DNA from 2 places in the Vibrio sp. Vf1514 genome. Region 1 is predicted to be linked to the other one. Evidence: predicted binding sites of a transcription regulator. Region 1 holds the regulator's gene; the other holds the start of a gene.

Evidence for each region. The regulator CRP, encoded in region 1, controls carbon source genes, mostly activating them, when cyclic AMP is high. The targets are predictions, from matches to a motif close to TGTGANNNNNNTCACA.
Region 2: the regulator CRP is predicted to act here: its motif matches at 2,281-2,296, upstream of recB (exodeoxyribonuclease V subunit beta).

Annotation. Positions count from the first base shown of each region.
Region 1 is NZ_CP197267.1:2,856,691-2,869,953, reverse strand. Features, by position in the region: gene astA (arginine N-succinyltransferase) at 1-945, shown strand, start outside; gene astD (succinylglutamate-semialdehyde dehydrogenase) at 979-2,436, shown strand; gene ACS18Q_RS13335 (DUF1338 domain-containing protein) at 2,622-3,416, shown strand; gene crp (cAMP-activated global transcriptional regulator CRP) at 3,499-4,131, opposite strand; gene ACS18Q_RS13325 (phosphoribulokinase) at 4,374-5,243, opposite strand; gene ACS18Q_RS13320 (YheU family protein) at 5,338-5,547, opposite strand; gene ACS18Q_RS13315 (hydrolase) at 5,636-6,613, opposite strand; gene ACS18Q_RS13310 (TIGR02444 family protein) at 6,741-7,214, opposite strand; gene ACS18Q_RS13305 (ABC transporter ATP-binding protein) at 7,211-9,133, opposite strand; gene kefG (glutathione-regulated potassium-efflux system ancillary protein KefG) at 9,270-9,839, shown strand; gene kefB (glutathione-regulated potassium-efflux system protein KefB) at 9,841-11,643, shown strand; gene ACS18Q_RS13290 (YheV family putative zinc ribbon protein) at 11,657-11,872, shown strand; gene slyD (peptidylprolyl isomerase) at 12,037-12,600, shown strand; gene ACS18Q_RS13280 (isoaspartyl peptidase/L-asparaginase family protein) at 12,773-13,263, shown strand, end outside.
Region 2 is NZ_CP197267.1:610,169-615,997, reverse strand. Features, by position in the region: gene recB (exodeoxyribonuclease V subunit beta) at 1-2,183, opposite strand, end outside; gene recC (exodeoxyribonuclease V subunit gamma) at 2,463-5,829, opposite strand, start outside.

The sequences.
Region 1 (13,263 bases):
TTCACCTCATTGCCGGTTAACGAAGAACTGTTAACCAATCGCATTAAACATTCCGAATACAGCTTTACCAAACCCGACGTCAACCAGCCGGGCGATGAAGGCTACCTGATGGTTGGTTTTGATTCCGACAGCGGTGAAGTCGCCGGGACCACCGGCATCGAAGCGTCCGTGGGCTGGGATATTCCGTTTTACTCATACCACATCAGCACCATTGTGCATGCCTCGCCAAAACTGGGCGTCAACAATGTGGTTAAGTTGCTGACGTTTGGAAACAACTACACCGGTTGTTCGGAAATCTGCACGCTGTTTTTGCGCCCGCCGTTTCGCGAGGGACTCAACGGACGCCTGATGTCGAAATGCCGCTTTCTGATGATGGCCGAGCATCCACATCGATTCTCGCAAACCATTTTTGCGGAGATGCGCGGTGTGTCGGACGAAGATGGTAACTCACCATTTTGGCAATGGTTGCAAGAGCACTTTTTCTCCATTGACTTCACCATGGCGGATTACCTGACCGGCATCGGCAAGAAAGGCTTTATCGCCGACTTGATGCCAAAGTTGCCGATTTACATCAACCTGCTGAGCAAAGAAGCGCAGGCGGTGATTGGTCAGGTGCATGAGAAAACCCGCCCGGCGCTGAAGTTGCTGGAAAAAGAGGGCTTTACCTGTCGTAACTACGTCGACATTTTTGATGCGGGCCCGTCTGTGGAATGCGACCTGCGCAATATTGAATCGGTGCGCGACTCGGTGCGTGCCAAGGTGGAGATCGCCGAGCATTCCAGCTCGCAGGATTTCCTGATGTGTAATACCTCATTTGAACATTTCCGCGCGACGGCGGCGAAAGCAGCCTATAACCGTGAGCGGGGAACCGTGATTATTGCGCCGAACGTGGCAGCCGCGCTGCAAGTCGACCAAGGCGACTTCCTGCGCATCCTAGCGCAATAATCAGCGCACAGTAACGAATTGAAGGACAAGACAATGACTCAGTGGATTGCCGGTCAATGGGTGGCTGGTCAGGGGGAACACCTCACCTCTTTAAGCCCATACAACAACGAAATCGTCTGGCAGGGCGACAGTGCCACGCCCGCTCAGGTTGAAGATGCCGTGAAAGCCGCGCGCACTGCGTTTGTTGCGTGGAAGAAACTGCCATTCGCGGCACGCGAAAAAGTGGTGCTGGCGTTTGCTGAAAAGGTTAAAGCCAACGCCGAAGCCATTGCGGAAGTGATTGCCAAAGAAACTGGCAAACCGATTTGGGAAACGCGCACCGAAGCCGCCGCCATGGCTGGCAAGATTGCCATCTCGATTCGAGCCTACCACGACCGTACCGGTGAAAGCGTGCGTGAAGCGGCAGGCAACCAGATTGTGCTGCGTCATCGTCCGCTGGGCGTGATGGCGGTCTTTGGGCCGTACAATTTCCCGGGCCACCTGCCAAACGGTCACATCGTACCTGCGCTGCTGGCAGGCAACACTGTGGTCTTCAAACCATCGGAACAAACCCCGTGGACGGGGGAAGTGGCGATGAAACTATGGGAAGAAGCGGGCTTGCCGAAAGGCGTGCTGAACTTGGTGCAAGGTGGCAAAGAGACCGGCATTGCACTCGCGCAGTCAAAAGGCATTGATGGTTTGCTATTTACCGGCAGCGCCAATACGGGGCATCTGCTGCACCGTCAGTTCGCAGGACAACCCGGTAAGATGCTGGCACTGGAAATGGGCGGCAACAACCCGATGGTGATCTCCGATCAATATGGTGATTTGGATGCCACCGTGTACACCATCATTCAATCGGCGTTTATCAGCGCCGGTCAACGCTGTACCTGTGCACGCCGCTTGTACGTGCCGCATGGCGACAAGGGCGATACGCTGATCACACGTCTGGTGGAAGCCACTCAGAAGCTGCGCATCGACCAACCTTTTGCAGAGCCTGCACCGTTTATGGGGCCACAAATCTCCAAAGCGGCCGCAGACGTGATTCTCAATGCGCAGGCAAACTTACAGTCGCTGGGCGGTGAAATTTTGTTGGAAGCGCGCGGTCTGCAAGCGGCGTTTGTCACGCCGGGCATCATCGATGTCACGCCGATTGCCGAGCTACCAGATGACGAATACTTTGGCCCGCTGCTACAAGTGGTGCGTTACGAAACGCTGGCCGAGGCGGTTGAATTGGCCAATGACACCCAGTTTGGTCTGTCGGCGGGTCTGGTCACCACTGATGACCGCGAGTGGGAATACTTTGTGGACCACATTCGCGCTGGCATTGTGAACCGCAACCGTCAGCTGACAGGCGCAAGTGGCGATGCGCCATTTGGTGGCCCGGGCGCGTCGGGCAACCTGCGTCCAAGCGCGTTCTACGCGGCGGACTACTGCGCGTATCCGATGGCGTCGATGGAAGGTTCGGCCACTGAATTGCCAGCCACGTTGAGCCCGGGTATCGAACTGTAATTGATGATTTAGCTTACGTCACAGGCTGAAGGCTACCCGGTCCTTCTCGGGCTTCGGATCGGGTAGCCACTTTTTACCAGAACAACAATAAATCGGTATCGTCGCCCCAAGTCGTGAGTAGTCACTTGGGCAATAGAATCCAATCACCCAGGTTGCTTGCAGAGCAGCGCAGACAAGGAGGCGTTATGACGCCAGCAGTTCTTTTTGAATCCCTATGGAATGACTACATTCGACGCCTTTGTCCGTCGGCCGACAAGGTGCATCAACTGCTTCAGGAAGACGAAGTGTTGATCAACGACCACATCGCCCTGCGCACCTTTAATATCGCGCCGTTGGGGCTGGAAACACTGGCTAAACCGTTTCTGGCATTGGGCTACACGCCGTGCGGTGATTACGTGTTTGAAAGCAAAAAGCTGGTGGCAAAACATTTTGAGCATCCAGACCCGCTGCAACCGAAAGTCTTCATCAGTGAACTGAAAGTGGAAGCGTGCTCGCTTGAGCTGCAATCGATTGTGGCGAAGTTGGCGGCGCAAGTGGATGTGACGCAACTTCAGCACGCGGCATTCCTCTACGGTGGCCGCTTGTGGGATCTGAGTTACGCTGATTATCTGCAACTGGCGAAAGAGAGCGAATACGCGGCTTGGTTGGCAGCACATGGTTACGGTGCTAACCACTTTACCGTGAGCGTGAATCAGTTGAAGACGCTGGATGAAGTGAAACAGGTGAACGATCACCTACGCAGCGCAGGCTTCACCATCAATGAATCTGGCGGCGAAGTGAAGGGCTCACCCGACGTGCTGCTGGAGCAGTCATCGACCATGGCGGATAAAGTGCCAGTGAGTTTCCTTGAAGGCAGCGAGATCATTCCGGGGGGCTTTTATGAGTTTGCCAAGCGTTACCCCATGGCCAACGGTGAACTCTACACCGGGTTTGTCGCGGCATCAGCCGATAAGATTTTTGAAAGCACCGACAGCAAATAACCACGGCACGTTGACCGTAATCGACACAAATAAAAAGCCACCGCGAAGGTGGCTTTTCTGTGTAATGCTGTTGCGACGTCGATTAACGAGTGCCGTACACCACGATGGTTTTACCGTGTGCAGAAATCAAGTTCTGCTCTTCCAGCATCTTCAGGATGCGGCCCACGGTTTCACGTGAACAGCCAACGATTTGACCGATCTCTTGACGAGTGATCTTAATCTGCATGCCGTCTGGGTGAGTCATCGCGTCGGGTTGTTTCGCCAAGTTCAGTAGGGTCTGTGCAATACGACCGGTTACGTCTAAGAACGCCAAGTCACCCACTTTTTGGCTGGTCACTTGCAGACGGCGAGCCATCTGACCAGACAGGCGCATCAGGATGTCCGGGTTAACCTGAATCAGCTGACGGAATTTCTTAAATGAAATTTCCGCTACTTCACAAGGAGATTTTGCACGAACCCAGGCAGTACGCTCCTGACCTTCTTCAAACAAGCCAAGCTCACCGATGAAGTCACCTTGGTTGAGGTAAGACAGAATCATCTCCTTACCTTCTTCATCTTTGATCAGTACCGCTACAGAACCTTTGACGATGTAGTACAACGTTTCTGCTTTCTCGCCCGCGTGAATCAGCGTGCTTTTTGAAGGGTACTTATGAATGTGACAATGTGAAAGAAACCACTCTAGTGTTGGGTCGGTTTGAGGTTTACCTAGAACCATAATATCTCACTTCCTCTGCAGGGTACGCTTGCTGCTATCCATATTTTAGCGAAGCCTTATTTTGGATTCTCTAGAATAAGAGGACTTTCTTGTTGCTGCAAGTTATCTTGTGTTTCGGTATGGAATAGTATCCTTTTTCCCAAACGATTTCTTGATTTTAATCGTGTCGGGGGACGGATAAACTACGCAAAATTGTGCACATGATCACGGTATGAAAAGTAATCGACACAGTGACGGTATGATTAGCCAATTTTCCCTGACTCTATCAGCTGTTGCAGGAGCGGTCTGACGATCAGCTCCATGGCAAAGCCCATTTTCCCCCCCGGTACCACAATGGTGTTGTGGCGCGACATGAACGAGCCATCAATCATCGCCAGCAAGTAGGGGTAGTCGACGTTTTTAATGCCGCGCAGGCGAATGACGACAAAGCTTTCATCCAAACTGGGAATGCCTTTCGCATTGAGCGGGTTGGAAGTATCGACGGTGGGGACGCGCTGAAAGTTGATGTGGGTGCGGGAGAATTGCGGCGTGATGTAATTGAGGTAATCGTCCATCGAGCGCACGATCGAATCCATCACCGCTTCTCGAGAATGGCCGCGATCGCGCGTGTCACGCACGTATTTTTGAATCCATTCCAAGTTCACAATCGGCACCATGCCAATCAGAAAATCGACGTGTTGTGCGACGTTGACTTCGCCATCGACCACCCCGCCGTGCAGCCCTTCGTAAAACAGCACATCGGAGTTTTCTGGCAATTGCTGCCAAGGCGTAAAGGTGCCCGGCATCTGATTGTACGGCACGGCTTCGTCAAAGGAGTGAAGATAGCGTCTGACCTGACCGGTGCCTGATTTCCCAAACTGACGGAAGAAGTCTTCCAGCGCGGTAAAGTCGTTGGCTTGCGGCCCAAAATAGCTGATGTGACGACCTTGCTCGCGCGCTTTGCGAATCTCGACGTCCATCTCTGGGCGAGTAAAGCGGTGAAAGCTATCGCCTTCCACCCACGCGGGTTTGATGTCCATCATATTGAACATCTTGCGAAATGCTTCTGAGGTCGTGGTTGTGCCGGCGCCCGACGAACCGGTGACGGCGATAATAGGGTGTTTCGCTGACATGACAAACCTTGTCTCTGAGTCCATAAAATCGGGCTGTTTCAACACAGCCCAAGTCGAATCACTATAGCACGGAAAAGATGACTGTCGTCATCCGTTAGCGTTGATTGACTTTGATATCAACGGTTTCATGTAATTCTGAATAGACGATCACGGCCTCGCCAGACTGCAATTGTGCCTTCACTTGATCGACTTTTTCTTGCAGCGAAATCTCGACTTCGCCGTAATCGGTGCCTTCGCGTAACACGAATTCACGAATCAGACTGTCGAGTGTATCCGGCGCGATTTGCTGCCACGGAACGATCATAAATACCTCTTGCTTTTATGTTCGTGGTTGAATGCCCAAGTATAACGCCTTCGAGGGAAGGCGTCAGTGCCAAGCGAGTCAGTGCAGATCAGATGCTGTCGCGCAGGCTTGCGTAGTAAGCGGGCAGGGATTGTTCGAGCCAGAAGGTCGGTTTGAGTAGCGAGCCACTAAGGAAGCCCACATGGCCGCCTTGATCAAACAAGCGATAATCGATGTTTTCCGGCAGGACAAATTTGGGGATCACGGCATCGGTCATAAATGGATCGTCTTTGGCGTGGATGATTTGCGTGGGCACGCGAATGTCTTTGAGTTTGTGGATGCCTGAGCAGCGCTGATAGTAATCCTGCGCGTCTTTGAATCCGTGCAGGGGCGCGGTGATCAGATCATCAAACTCTTGCAAGCGCGTGACGCGTTTGATGTTGTGATACGACAGCCCCAATTCACCTTTCAGCAACTGATGTTTGCGCAGCGCATTTTGTTTGAGCGACGAGAGCAAATAGGTGCGATAGAGTTTGGAAAACCCGTGTTCGATACGCTCCGAACAGGCGGCGAGATCCAGCGGCGCAGAGACCACGGTTGCGGCACTAACGATGGGATCGTGGTTGAACTCGGCCAGATAGTTGACCAGCATATTGCCGCCGAGCGAAATGCCGACCGCAATCATGGGTTGCGAAGGAAATTGCTCGCGCAAGGTTTCCAAGACAAAACGCGCATCTTGCACTTCACCGGAATGGTACGCGCGCGCCAAATGGTTGGGTTTGCCGCTGCAGCCGCGAAAATGCATCATCACTGATAGCCAGCCGTCGCGAGCAAACGCGTGCATCAAGCCATTGGCATACGGGCTGTAGAAACAGCCTTCCAAGCCGTGAAATAGCACAAACAGCGGCTTATTTTGCGCATCGGCGTGGTGCGGGTCTTCACTCCAAGCGAGATCGAGAAAGTCGCCGTCCGGCGTATCGAGGGTTTGCCACACCGGTTCAAACAGCGCTTTTTTTCGAATGAAACGCGGAAACAGCGTTTGCAAATGCGGGTTTTTCAAGCCGGTTGCGGCCACAAACTGGGTCATAATTCAAACCAATACCGAATGATTGAATGAGTATATACCCAAGTTACCTCAGATGAGTCGATTCGGCGAGTGGCGGTGACATTTTGTGAAGCGCTGCCCCAAATGAGAGGGATAGCCGATGACGAGATTAATAGCTGGGTGGCACGGGCTTCATAAATACGGCCGCCAGATGCTCTGCGCCCAGTTGGCGGCAGTAGCGTAGTGTGAGCGCTTCGCCGTGGCTATTTTCTAAGGTGAGGTGGTTGATGCAGTCGACCAAATCCGCTTGCTGCTGCTTTTCGAGTTGCAGTTCAAATTGCAGCGCTTCGCGGTAGAGCGTATCGGGCAGATGGGTTTTCATCTTACGACGCATCTCGCGGTAACTGTGCAGCAGGGTTTCTGAGCGACTGAGGCAGTCGATCACCTGCTGCCATTCGTTTTCGATCGGCGTGACTTGCTGCTCGTCGAGATATTTGAGCAGGAGCAGCAAGTTGACGTTGCCGTTGAAGTTGTTTTGCAAGCTTAAGCACGCCTCTTTCACCTCGCGCACGCTGTAATACTGCAAACTGAATTGCCATAGTCGTTCCAACGTGAGGGGGATTCTGACGTGCTCGTGGCTCATTGACTGTTGAACTCCTGTTCCATCTCTTCCAAGACTTCCTGCTCTGCCATCCAGTCCATTTCAATGGTTTCGAGTTCGGACTTGGCGTTGGCCTGCGTGGCGAGTACTTGTGTAAGTTTAGCTTTATTTTCTGTGTCATACAGTGAGGCATCGGACAATTGTTCCTCCGCTTCAGCGATCATGGCGTTCAACTTATCCATTTTCGTTTCCAACTGTGTCAGCTTTTTGCGAATTGGCGCAGTCTGCTTACGAAAATCGGCTTCACGGCGTTTTTGCTCTTTCTTCGCCGCAGCGCTGTTGGTGTTGTCTTTGGCCGGGGCTTGCGCTTGCGTCTCTTTGCGCTGCGCTTTTTGCTGATCGGTCAGCCACTTGTAGTAATCGGTTAGGTCACCATCAAATGGTGCCACTTGGTGATCGTGCACGAGGTAAAGATCATCGGTGGTCGCGCGCAGCAGATAGCGGTCGTGACTGACGATCACCATGGCGCCTTCATAGCTTTGCAGCGCAAGCGTGAGCGCTTGACGCATGTCGAGATCCAAGTGGTTGGTCGGTTCGTCGAGCAAGAGCAGGTTCGGCTTTTGCCATACCAGCAGCGCCAGCACCAAACGCGCTTTTTCGCCGCCGGAAAACGGGCCGACTTTATCCAGTGCTTTGTCGCCGTGGAAGCCAAAACTGCCCAGATAGTTACGCAGTTCGAGTTCGTTTTTGTCAGGCGCAATCTGCATCATGTGTTGCAGCGGCGTCTCTTCCGGATGCAGCGTTTCCAACTGATGCTGGGCAAAGTAACCAATTTTTACGCCTTGCGAATAGGTGAAATCGCCGCCTTGCTGTTTCAGTTCACCGGACAGCAGTTTGATCAGCGTGGATTTACCCGCGCCGTTTCGACCCAGCAAACCGATGCGGCTGCCCGGTACCAGATTGAGGCGAATTTTTTCTAGAATCAGGCGCTCGCCGTAGCCTGCGCTGACATCATCCATCATCAAAATGGGGTTCGGCAGTGCCGATGGCTCACGAAACTCAAAGCTGAAGGGGTTATCAAACTGCGCTGGCAGCACTTTCTCCATGCGTTCCAGGGCTTTGATGCGGCTCTGCGCTTGGCGGGCTTTGGACGCTTTGTAACGGAAGCGGTCGATGTAGCTTTGCATGTGCGACATCTGCTTTTGTTGCTTCTGGAACATGGCTTGCTGTTGCAGCATCTTCTGCGCGCGTTGGGTTTCAAACGATGAGTAGTTGCCGGTGTATTCGTTGAGTTTTTCGTTCTCGATGTGAATGATGCGACCGACGATCGGATCGAGGAAGTCGCGGTCATGCGAGATGAGGATCAGCGTGCCCGGATAGCTCTGCAGCCAGCGTTCAAGCCACATCACGGCGTCCAAATCCAAGTGGTTGGTCGGTTCATCCAGCAGCAGTAAATCGGAGCGACAGATCAGCGCTTGTGCGAGGTTGAGTCGCATTCGCCACCCACCGGAGAACTGAGTCAGACTCCAGCTCATCTGCTCTTGAGAAAAGCCCAGACCATCGAGCAGCTCAGCGGCGCGCGCGCGAATGCTGTAGCCACCAATGGTGTCGATGTGGCCGTGCAGTTCGGCCACTTTGTTGCCGTTGTCTGCGCGCTCCGCGTCTGCCAGTTGGCGTTCCAAATCGCGGTATTCACGATCGCCGTCAATGACGTATTCCAGTGCGCTGCGCTCCAAAGCTGGCGTTTCTTGCGCCACCCAAGCCAGCTCCCACTGCGCCGGTTTGCTGAACGAGCCGGCGTCAATGCTCAGTTCGTCTTTCAGCAAGGCGAACAGGGTGGATTTACCGCAGCCGTTTTTCCCCACCAAGCCGACTTTGTCGCCGGGTTGAATGGTTGCCGAAGCCTGATCGAGCAGTGGTTTACCACCGCGCAGTAACTGAATGTCAGAGAAGGTAATCATAAAAATATCGTCTGTTTTGGCCTTTAATTTTTTCGCTCGGAATAGTAGGGGGAATAAGGATAAATGTCGATCATTATGCAAATTGGGTTATGATGCGAAGTCACTTATTGTTAACAAAACGGAGTGTCGTCAAGGAATGACAAACGCTGAAACGTGCCCATCCAATAAGCCCAGCGTGCTGGTGATCTACGCGCATCCCGAGCCGGATCATTCGGTCGCCAATCAGGTGATGATCAAAAAGATCGCCGCGCTGGAGCATGTGTCGATCCTCGATCTGTACGCCACCTATCCCGATTTCTTCATCGACGTCCATGCTGAGCACCAACGCGTGTTGCAGTACGACGTGATTGTATTTCAGCACCCGCTGTACATGTATTCCTGCCCGGCCTTGTTAAAAGAGTGGATTGACCGCGTGCTTGGTAAAGGATTTGCGTTTGGCAATGAGAGTGCGATGAAAGACAAAGTGTGGCGCAGCGTGGTGACGGCTGGCGGCCATCAAGATGCCTTCACCTCCGATGGCTACAACCGCTACACCATGCGTGAAATTCTCCAGCCATTTGAGCTGACGGCGGCGCTGTGTCGCATGCAGTGGGTGGAACCCTTGGTGCTGTACTGGGCGCGCAATGTCAGTGATGTCGAGCGTTATCAACACGCGGAAGCGTACTTCGACTGGTTGCAAAACCCACTGCCGGGCGGAGGGCGATAACATGGCCTCGTTAACGGGCGATTTTCTACAAAGCGGCGTGGTGTTTCTCACCGCGGCGGTGGTGGCGGTGCCGCTGGCGCAGCGGATGGGTTTGGGGTCGGTGATCGGTTACTTGCTGGCGGGCGTGGCCATCGGTCCGTGGGGACTGGGGCTGATTAGCGATGTGAATGCCATTTTGCACTTCGCCGAATTTGGGGTGGTGCTGCTGCTGTTTTTGATCGGTTTGGAATTGAATCCGAAAAAACTGTGGCAGATGCGCGGGCCGATTTTGGGGCTGGGCGGCGCGCAAGTGCTGGTGACCGGGGCGGTGCTGGCGAGCATTGCTTACCTGCTAGGGTTCAATTGGCAAAGCTGTTTGGTGATCGGCATGGGCTTGGCGCTGTCATCGACGGCGATTGCGCTGCGCGTGATTGAAGAGCAAGGCTGGTCGCGCAGTGAAACCGGCCAATCTGGATTTGCGGTGTTGCTGTTTCAGGACATCGCGGTGATCCCGATGCTCGCGCTGATGCCGGTGCTGGCCGGAAACACCGGCGGCAACTGGCTTGATGGCGTGTGGATGCTGTGCGGCATTGTGGGGCTGCTGGTCGGCGGCCATTATCTGCTCAGTCCGTTGTTTCGTTATATTGTGCTCAGTGGCGTGCGTGAGCTGTTCACCGTCGCGGCGCTGCTGCTGGTGATCGGCATTGCGCTGCTGATGCAAAATCTGGGGTTGTCGATGGCGCTCGGCACCTTTCTTGCGGGCGTCCTGCTGGCGGAGAGCGAATTTCGCCATGAACTGGAAATCGCGATTGAGCCGTTCAAAGGGCTGCTGCTGGGCTTATTTTTTATCGCGGTCGGCATGGCGGTCGATCTCGGCTTATTGGCGCTGATGCCGGTGCAGATCGTGCTGGCGGTGATCGGCTTGGTGGTGGTCAAAGGGTTGATCCTGTATGTGTTGGCACGCTTGTCGGGCACCCGCGCAAAAGCGCGCAGCAGCATGGCGGCGATCCTCAGCCAGGGCGGTGAATTTGCGTTTGTGATTTTCACGGCGGCCAGTAGCGAAGGGTTGTTGCACAGCGAACAAGTCTCCTTCTTGCTGGTGGTGGTGAGCTTATCCATGGTGACCACTCCGCTGCTTCTGACGGCGCAGCGCAAATGGTTTGCGCGCAATCTCAATACGTCTAGCGATGACAAGTTGGCCAGCGATATCGTGAATAAAGAGCCGCGGGTGATCATTGCCGGATTTGGCCGCTTTGGCCAAATTGTGGGTCGTCTGATGTACGCCAATAAGATTAAAATTACCGTGCTGGAGAGCGATCCCAGCCAAATTAAACTGCTGCGTAAATATGGCTACAAAGTGTTTTATGGCGATGCCACACATCTTGAGCTGCTGCGTGCGGCGGGCGCCGATGAAGCTGAAGCCATCGTGATTTGTACCGACGCGCCGGATGAAGTGATGAAAATCGTCGAATTGTGCCAACATCACTTCCCGCGCATGAAAATTCTCGCGCGTGCTCGCAGCCGCGTGGAAGCGCATCAACTGCTCAATCATGGTGTGGAACGCTATTCGCGCGAGATGTTCCTCGGGGCGTTGGATTTAGGCCGCCAAGCTTTGGTGACGCTGGGCATGCATCCGTATGAAGCCAAACGCGCGGAAGCGCATTTTCGCCGCTTGGATAGTGCGATGCTCAAAGAGTTGCTGCCACAACACAATGAAGACAAGCGATTGACCTTGCGGGCCAGAGAAGCGCGCAAGGAGTTGGAAGAAATTTTTGGCCGCGAGATGGACAACGATCGTCAATCGCGTGGCTATTGGGAAAAGTAACAGGACCAAGAACGTGAATAACAATCAACTAAAATCAAAAAAACGCTTTATCGCCGGTGCGAGCTGCCCAAGCTGCAAGGCGCAGGACACACTGCGCTGGTGGATTGAGAATAATATCGAGCTGGTGGAGTGTGTGGAGTGTGACTACCACGAGCAGCGCAAACCGAAATCGGTGGAAAGCAGCGACCATGGCAGCGAGCAGATGATCGGTATTTTTAAACCGGAATAATGCGCTGTCTGCCCCGTGATTCACGGGATGGAACCGCAGTTCGATGCCAAGGTGGTCACAGATGGCTTGAGGTGACTGGGGGATTACTCCATAATATTGCCCATCTCAGTCGCCAGTTCGCTGGCACGAATTGAGTATTGAATACACAACTCCTTGGAGCCGTTATGAAAATTGAAAAGAACGTGGTTGTAAGCCTTGCCTACCAAGTCAAACTGGAAGATGGCATCGTGGTTGACCAATCAACAGTGGAAGCCCCACTGGATTACCTGCATGGTCACAACAACCTGATCATTGGTCTTGAGCGTGAACTGGAAGGCAAAGTTGCCGGCGATAAATTCACTGCAACCATCGCACCAGAAGACGCATACGGCGAACACAGCGATGAGCTCGTTCAGCGCGTACCAGCAGACGTTTTCCAAGGCGTGGATCAAATCGAAGTGGGCATGCGTTTCTTGGCCGATACTGACCAAGGTCCAATCCCTGTCGAAATCACTGAAGTTGATGGTGACGAAGTTGTGGTTGATGGTAACCACATGCTGGCTGGCCACACACTGACATTCGAATGTGAAGTGGTTGCAATGCGTGAAGCGACTGAAGATGAGATCGCGCACGGTCACATCCACCAAGCACACGATCACGACCATGAAGGTGGTTGCTGTGGCGGTCATGACCACGATCACGGCCATGACCACGAAGGCGGCTGCTGCGGCGGCGGTCACTGCCACTAAGTTGCAGTGACAAGCGACTTCGGCCGGGGTGAATCTCTTGGCTGAAGCAAGACACAAAAAGCGCGAATCGAGCGATCGGTTGGCGCTTTTTTTATGCGCGTCAGTTGAGATGATGCGGTATGTTAGATACATCAGGCTGATGAATTGGCCATTTGACGGTAAGGAATCGAACATGTCTCAACCTATTGCGATTGCCATTCACGGCGGCGCGGGCACTATTTTACGAGCGCAGATGAGCGATGAACTCAAGCAGGGGATTGTTGCGGCGCTGGAGCAGTCGGTGCGCGCTGGTCATCAGCTGTTAGTTCAAGGGGGCGATGCGCTCGATGCTGTGGTGGCAGCGGTAAGGGTGTTGGAAGACTCGCCGTACTTCAATGCGGGCAAAGGCTCGGTGCTGACACACCAAGAGATGGTTGAAATGGATGCGTCGGTCATGCATGGCTTGCACATGGATGCCGGTGCGGTGGCGGGAGTGCGCCACATTCGTAATCCAGTTGAACTCGCGCGTGATGTGATGCGTCACAGCGACCATGTGTTGCTGATCGGCGATGGGGCGGAGGCGTTTGCGTTTGGCCAAGGTTACGACTATACCGAACAAGATTACTTTTTCACCGAACGCCGTTATGAGCAGTTGCAAGCAATGAAAGCCAAAGGGCTGTTTGC
Region 2 (5,829 bases), 940 kb from region 1:
GACTGCGCCAACCAGCGTAGCAGACCATGATCGCTGTCGATCTCTTGCGTCGCTTGTTGCAGCAATTCACTCAGGTGCATGAAATCCGTCAGTTGGCGTTCGCCATCGGGCTCTTCCAGCCAACGCTCAGCAATGTGGCGCAAGCTCAGCACCGCACGCAGCATCGGCAACACGCCGCGATCGAGCCACAACTGACGATACTGTTTGAATTCGTTCAGCGCGTTTTCCCACTCATTTTCATCGTTATTGAGCGCATCCAACTGCTGCGCATTGAGCGCAAACAAGGGGGAAGCGAGCGCCGCGCGCATGGCGCGATCGTTGTCCGGGGTCAGCACCGCTTGCAGCAGACGCTGCATATCCGGCGCAATCGTGCTGGTAAACACGCTGTCGCGGTTCGAGAGATACACGCTGGCAATGCCTTGCTGAGCCAACGCATCTTTGATCAGGCGCCCTTCATTTCCGGTGCGCACCAGCACTGCGATGTCACCCGCCTGAATGCTGTCGCCCGCTTGAATACTGTCGCTGGCTTGAATAGCTCCGCCGTGACGAAACTGCGCCTGCCCTTGCTGCGCCGCCGTCAGAATGGTTTGAATCTGGCTTGCGGTCGCCGCCGCCATGGTGTCGAGATACGCGCCTTTGGTCACCGGCGCGTCAGCTGCCATTGACCAGTAGGTCAGCGCAGGTTGCACCTCTCCGTTCAGCAGCCAAGCACGGCCACCCGCTTTCGGGCTAGCGCTGACCGGCAAAAACGGAATGTCGTTGTCGTATATAAACGGGCTGTCTGGCAGGGTAAATACCTGATTCACCGCCGCCACCATGTCGGCGCTGGAGCGCCAGTTGGTGCCAAGCGTGTAGTGCGCGCTCACCTGATTGCGCGCCTTAATATAGGTAAAAATGTCCGCGCCACGAAAGCCGTAAATCGCCTGTTTCGGGTCGCCGATCATAAACAGACCGCACTGCGGATGCGGCAGATAAATGCGGCTAAAAATGCTGTATTGCAGCGGGTCGGTATCTTGGAATTCGTCGATCATCGCCACCGGATAGAGCGTGCGAATGCGCGCCGCCAGTGTGCCTTCGTCGTCACCATCCAGCGATGCGGATAGTTGAGTCAGCAGGTCATCGAACGACAGCCACTGCTTGCTGGCTTTGGCTTTCGCCAGCAGCGTGCGACAGTGCGTGATCGCGTGCGCCAGCAGCGGCGCTTCCAAGCTGACCGGCTCCGCCAAAAACGCCTGCACGGCCTCAAACACGGCATGACGCGGCGCATCGCCCGATGGCGTTTTCTCTACCAGCACATCCTGAGCAAAACGCACCAGCTTGTCCGACACCTCGTAACCATGGGTTGGCTGCGCCGCCCAGTCCGACACCGCGGCGATCCACTCCGGCAATGATTTCTTGGTGTAGCTGCGCTTGTTAATGCCGGAATTGGCGATGCAATCGTGAATGTCATCAGCCGTCGCCAGCCACGCCGCTTTCATCGCCTCAATGCGAGTCAGGTTGTGTTGATGCAGCGCTGCGAGGTCGCCCTCCATCACCGGCGTTGTCAGCGACAGCGGCGCACCCGTCAGATAGCCGCCGATTTTTTCCAGCAGCGCCGCCGGCGATGCCCACAAGCGGCGCACTTCCGCAGCCAGATTGAGCGGCAACGGATAAAACTGACGGCGCCAGTAATCGGCCACCACTTGCGCTTTCAGATGGCTTTCATCGGTGACAAATTCGTTGTTGAAACGGCTGCCGGACTCAAATGCGTTTTGCGTCAGCATGCGCTGGCAAAAACCGTGAATGGTGTAGACCGCCGCTTCATCCATTTGGCGCTCCGCGTTGAGCAAGAGCCGTGTCGCCAGTGGGTGATCGGCAAATTCCGCCAGCAGCGGCTGAATCACCGGATCATCACTTTGCCCGCGGCTGAACGCCAGACGCGCATCGTGAATGCGGGCGCGAATTCGGTCTCGCAACTCAGCGGTCGCCGCTTCGGTAAAGGTCACCACCAGAATCTGATCGACCGTCAACGCGCTGGCGTGACGGGTGTGTTCACTCCCGTGGCCAAGCAGCAAACGTAGATACAATCCGGCGATGGTAAAGGTTTTACCCGTACCCGCCGACGCTTCAATCAGACGCGCGCCGTGCAGCGGAAACGTCATCGTTTCCAGTGGCGTCGCAGTGATGTTGGCAGTGACACTCATATTTCCAGTTGCCTTTGGGTCATTATTCGAAAATTTATGTGATCCGAATTAAATAATTCTATGAATCTGTGCAAAAACTTGCCCAGACAGGAGGTTATGGGATCGGACTCACAGCGCGCACCATATTGGATCATTACACTGCACCCCATTGAAGCAAGCCCCGCTTGCCATCTACCGAATCATGGTCCCTCTGACCTGTGGCCGTACAGCGAACGCCCTACACCAATAATGATTTTCTGGCGGCCACTCTACTCTCTTCCCGATATTCGATGCTTCCCATCATGCCTGACTGGCCTTCTCGATTGAGATGTGGTCGGCGTAATCACGCAACTGTAAACGCGGTGCCTGCAAGACCAAACTCGCCAACACACGCACCTGATGCGCCAGTTCGTCCGTCCATTGCGGCCACAAACGCGCGATGTAATGGTTATTGCCTTCGCCGCTGGTCATGAAACCGTCATTAAATGTCTCGGCCATCTTCTTGAGCGATTTTTCTTCATCGTCGCCCCATTGCCCGCGGCTAAATCCGGCTTCAATACTGGCCAATGCTGTTTTCGGGAAATAAGCCAGCGGCGCAGTCATGCCTTGGTAATAAAGGCGCGCCAATTCGTTCAGTTGCGCGAGTGCCAGCGCTGCGCTCTCACTGGCGTTGCCGTTCAATGGCGGCAGCACCTGATGCACCACGCCGTCTTTGCGATCGTAGCCAATCACATGCGTGATCAAGTTAGCGCCCGATGCCGCTGCCGCCAGATGGTCGATCCACGCCGCCAGCATATCTTCCGAGCGAATCGCACCGCTGCGATAGCGCACCAGCCCCGATTGATAGCGCCGTGTCAGCCAGCCACTTAAATGCACCGGGCGTGACTGTCCGAGCGCCGTGAGGGTCAGGTTGACATCGAGATCATCGAGCGGCGCCTGACAGAGAAACTGGACTTTTTCGACCAGCTCTTCGGCTTGCACACGGTTGGTTTCAAATTCCAACTCACCAAATGCGCCGACCGGCAGCTTGCCTTGCGCACGCTGCTGCTTATTGAATTGCGCCAACACTTCGTCACGTGCCTGCGCCGAGGGTGCGTTGAGCAAGCCGTCCAACAGCGCGTCACGCAGCTGATAGCTGGCAAGGCCACCGAGCGCGAACGGCTCATCGTCTTCCATCACCGGCAAAGGCGGCTCAAACACCACTTTCAGGCGGCGATTGAAGAAATATTGCACCGGTAAGCGCCAAAAACGTTGCAGCTCAACCAGATCCAATTCCAACGGATAAACCGCATCGAGCAGATAATCATCCAACGCGCGGTGGAACGTGCCACTCGGAGTGCCTTGGCGCAGCGCAGCAGGCAGCCACTCTTTGGCATAGCTGCCGACATCGGTCAAAAACGCTTGTGGACTGAAGGGCACCATGGCGTGAGTGAACTGCAACTGCTTAATCAGGCGCGCGCCAGAGTCATCACTCGGCAGCGCTTCATCGCCGGCCAAGCAATAGTTCTGCTGGCAATATTCCAGCAATTCAGTCACCAACACCGACGGCACGCGCTCCGTGTTATCCTGAATCGAGCGGCCCACGTAGCTGATATACAAGGTATGCTGCGCGGAAAGCATCGCTTCGAGGAACAGATAACGGTCGTCATCGCGGCGCGAGCGATCGCCCGGACGCGTGCGGCCGTTCATTAAATCAAACCCTTCCGGCGGCATGGAACGCGGGTAAACCCCATCATTCATCCCCAACAGGCAGACGACGTTAAACGGAATCGAACGCATCGGCATCAGGGTACAGAAGTTGACCTGACCAGCGAGAAAACGCTGGCTGACGCGCGTTCCAGACAGCTTGTCATGCAGGTACTGCCCCATGATGGCGGGCGATATCGCGTCGGCGTATCCGGCGTCAGCAAGCTGCTCTTTAAGCGCCGCAAGCGTGTCGCGAATCGATTTGAGTGCCATCTCACCATCCAGATCGACGCTGAAACAGTCATCAAGCAGCGACGACAGTAGCTCACGCCACGCCTCAATGGGCTGCGTTTGCGCCAGTCGCTGACGGTAATCGCTGATGGTGTCGATGAAATGCGCCAGTTTGCCAGCGAGTTCCGCGCTCATGCCCTGCACTTCGTTGTACGGTGCCATGGCGTGACCGCCCGCTTCAAACAAGCCAACCGATGACGGCATCGCATAGCCCAGCAACATGCGGGCGATGCCGAACTGCCATGTGTTCTGATGGGTCTGCGGCAGCTCAAACTCTTGCGCGGTCGCGTCGTTGAGCCCCCAGCGAATGCCCGACTCTTCGACCCAGCGTTTGGCGGTGTCAAATTCGCTCGCATCAAGCGCAAAGCGCGCCATCATCGCTGGCGTTTCCAGAAGTTCCAGTAATTCCGACGCCAGACAGCGCGATTGTGGTAAAGCAACCAACTGCATAAACGCATTGAGAATCGGACTTTCCTGATCAGCGGTGCGGTCGGAAATCGAATACGGGATAAAACGTTCCCCCGGCGCGTTACCAAACACCGCCTGAATATAAGGGCTGTAGGCGTTGATGTCGGCCACCATCACAATGATGTCGCGCGGTTTGAGTTCCGGATCGCGGTCAAACATCGCCAGCAATTCGTCATGCAGTACTTCCACTTCCCGCATCGGGCTATGGCAGGCATGCAGCGTCAGTGAGCGATCGCCGTGAGGCAGTGCGGGTTTGTGCGCGCTGCTGTCCAGCAACGTGTCGTCTTGATGTTCTTCGAGATGCAGAATGTCGGCCTGCAACTGATGCAGCAGCGAATCCCGCGGCACATCAATAAACAGTTCATGCTCTTCGTTGTCGCTTTGCGCCAGCAAATAGAGATTATCGCGCCCGAGTTTGCCCATCGAGGCCAACAAGCTGTTACCGACGGCTTGCGCGGTGTGCAGCTCATCGCCCGCGTAATCGTCCAGCTCACCTTTCAGTGGCGACACTTCCCCCGCCACCGTGAAGGTGTGTGTCTCCGCGTTGGGATGGAGGACCAGTTGTTTGCGGCGCTGACTTTCCACCCGCGCCAGATATTTACGGTCGCGAATATCGCCCCAGTAATGCTGACATGGGTTGGTAAACATCAAATGCACGTCAATGTGTTCGCCGAGCGCTTTGAGGGCGTCCATGTAACGAGGAGGCAACGACGAGATGCCAAAGATAAACAGGCGTTTTGGCAGCGCTGCACGCAGCGCCTCATCGTGTGTCAGATCGATGTGCGCTAAGGCGTCGATGAAGCTTTGGTAGAGGTTGGCACGGTGATAATGCGATTGGCCTTGCGCCAGCGTGTAATCGTAGAGGGCTTTCCACAACACCGGCTGCCACGGGTGCTCCCCGTCGATTTCGGCCACGCTTTCCCCCGCTTCCCAATGAGCGATCCAGTCAGGGCGATACACCAAGTAACCATCAAAAATATCGGCGATTTTTTCTGCCAGTTGATAGAGCTTCGACTGGTCGGTATCGTCTTGCAGGTAGCGGCGCAGCGGCGCGAATACATCCTGATCCAACTGCGAGGGCAGCAGTTCCATCAGTTTCCAGGTCATCGCTTCTTTGTTGAAGGCACTGCGTTTGGGCACGTTCGGCAATACCTGAGTGAACATCTCCCAGATGAAAGTTGCCGGCAGCGGAAAATCGAGATTGGCCGCAACACCGAGCTCT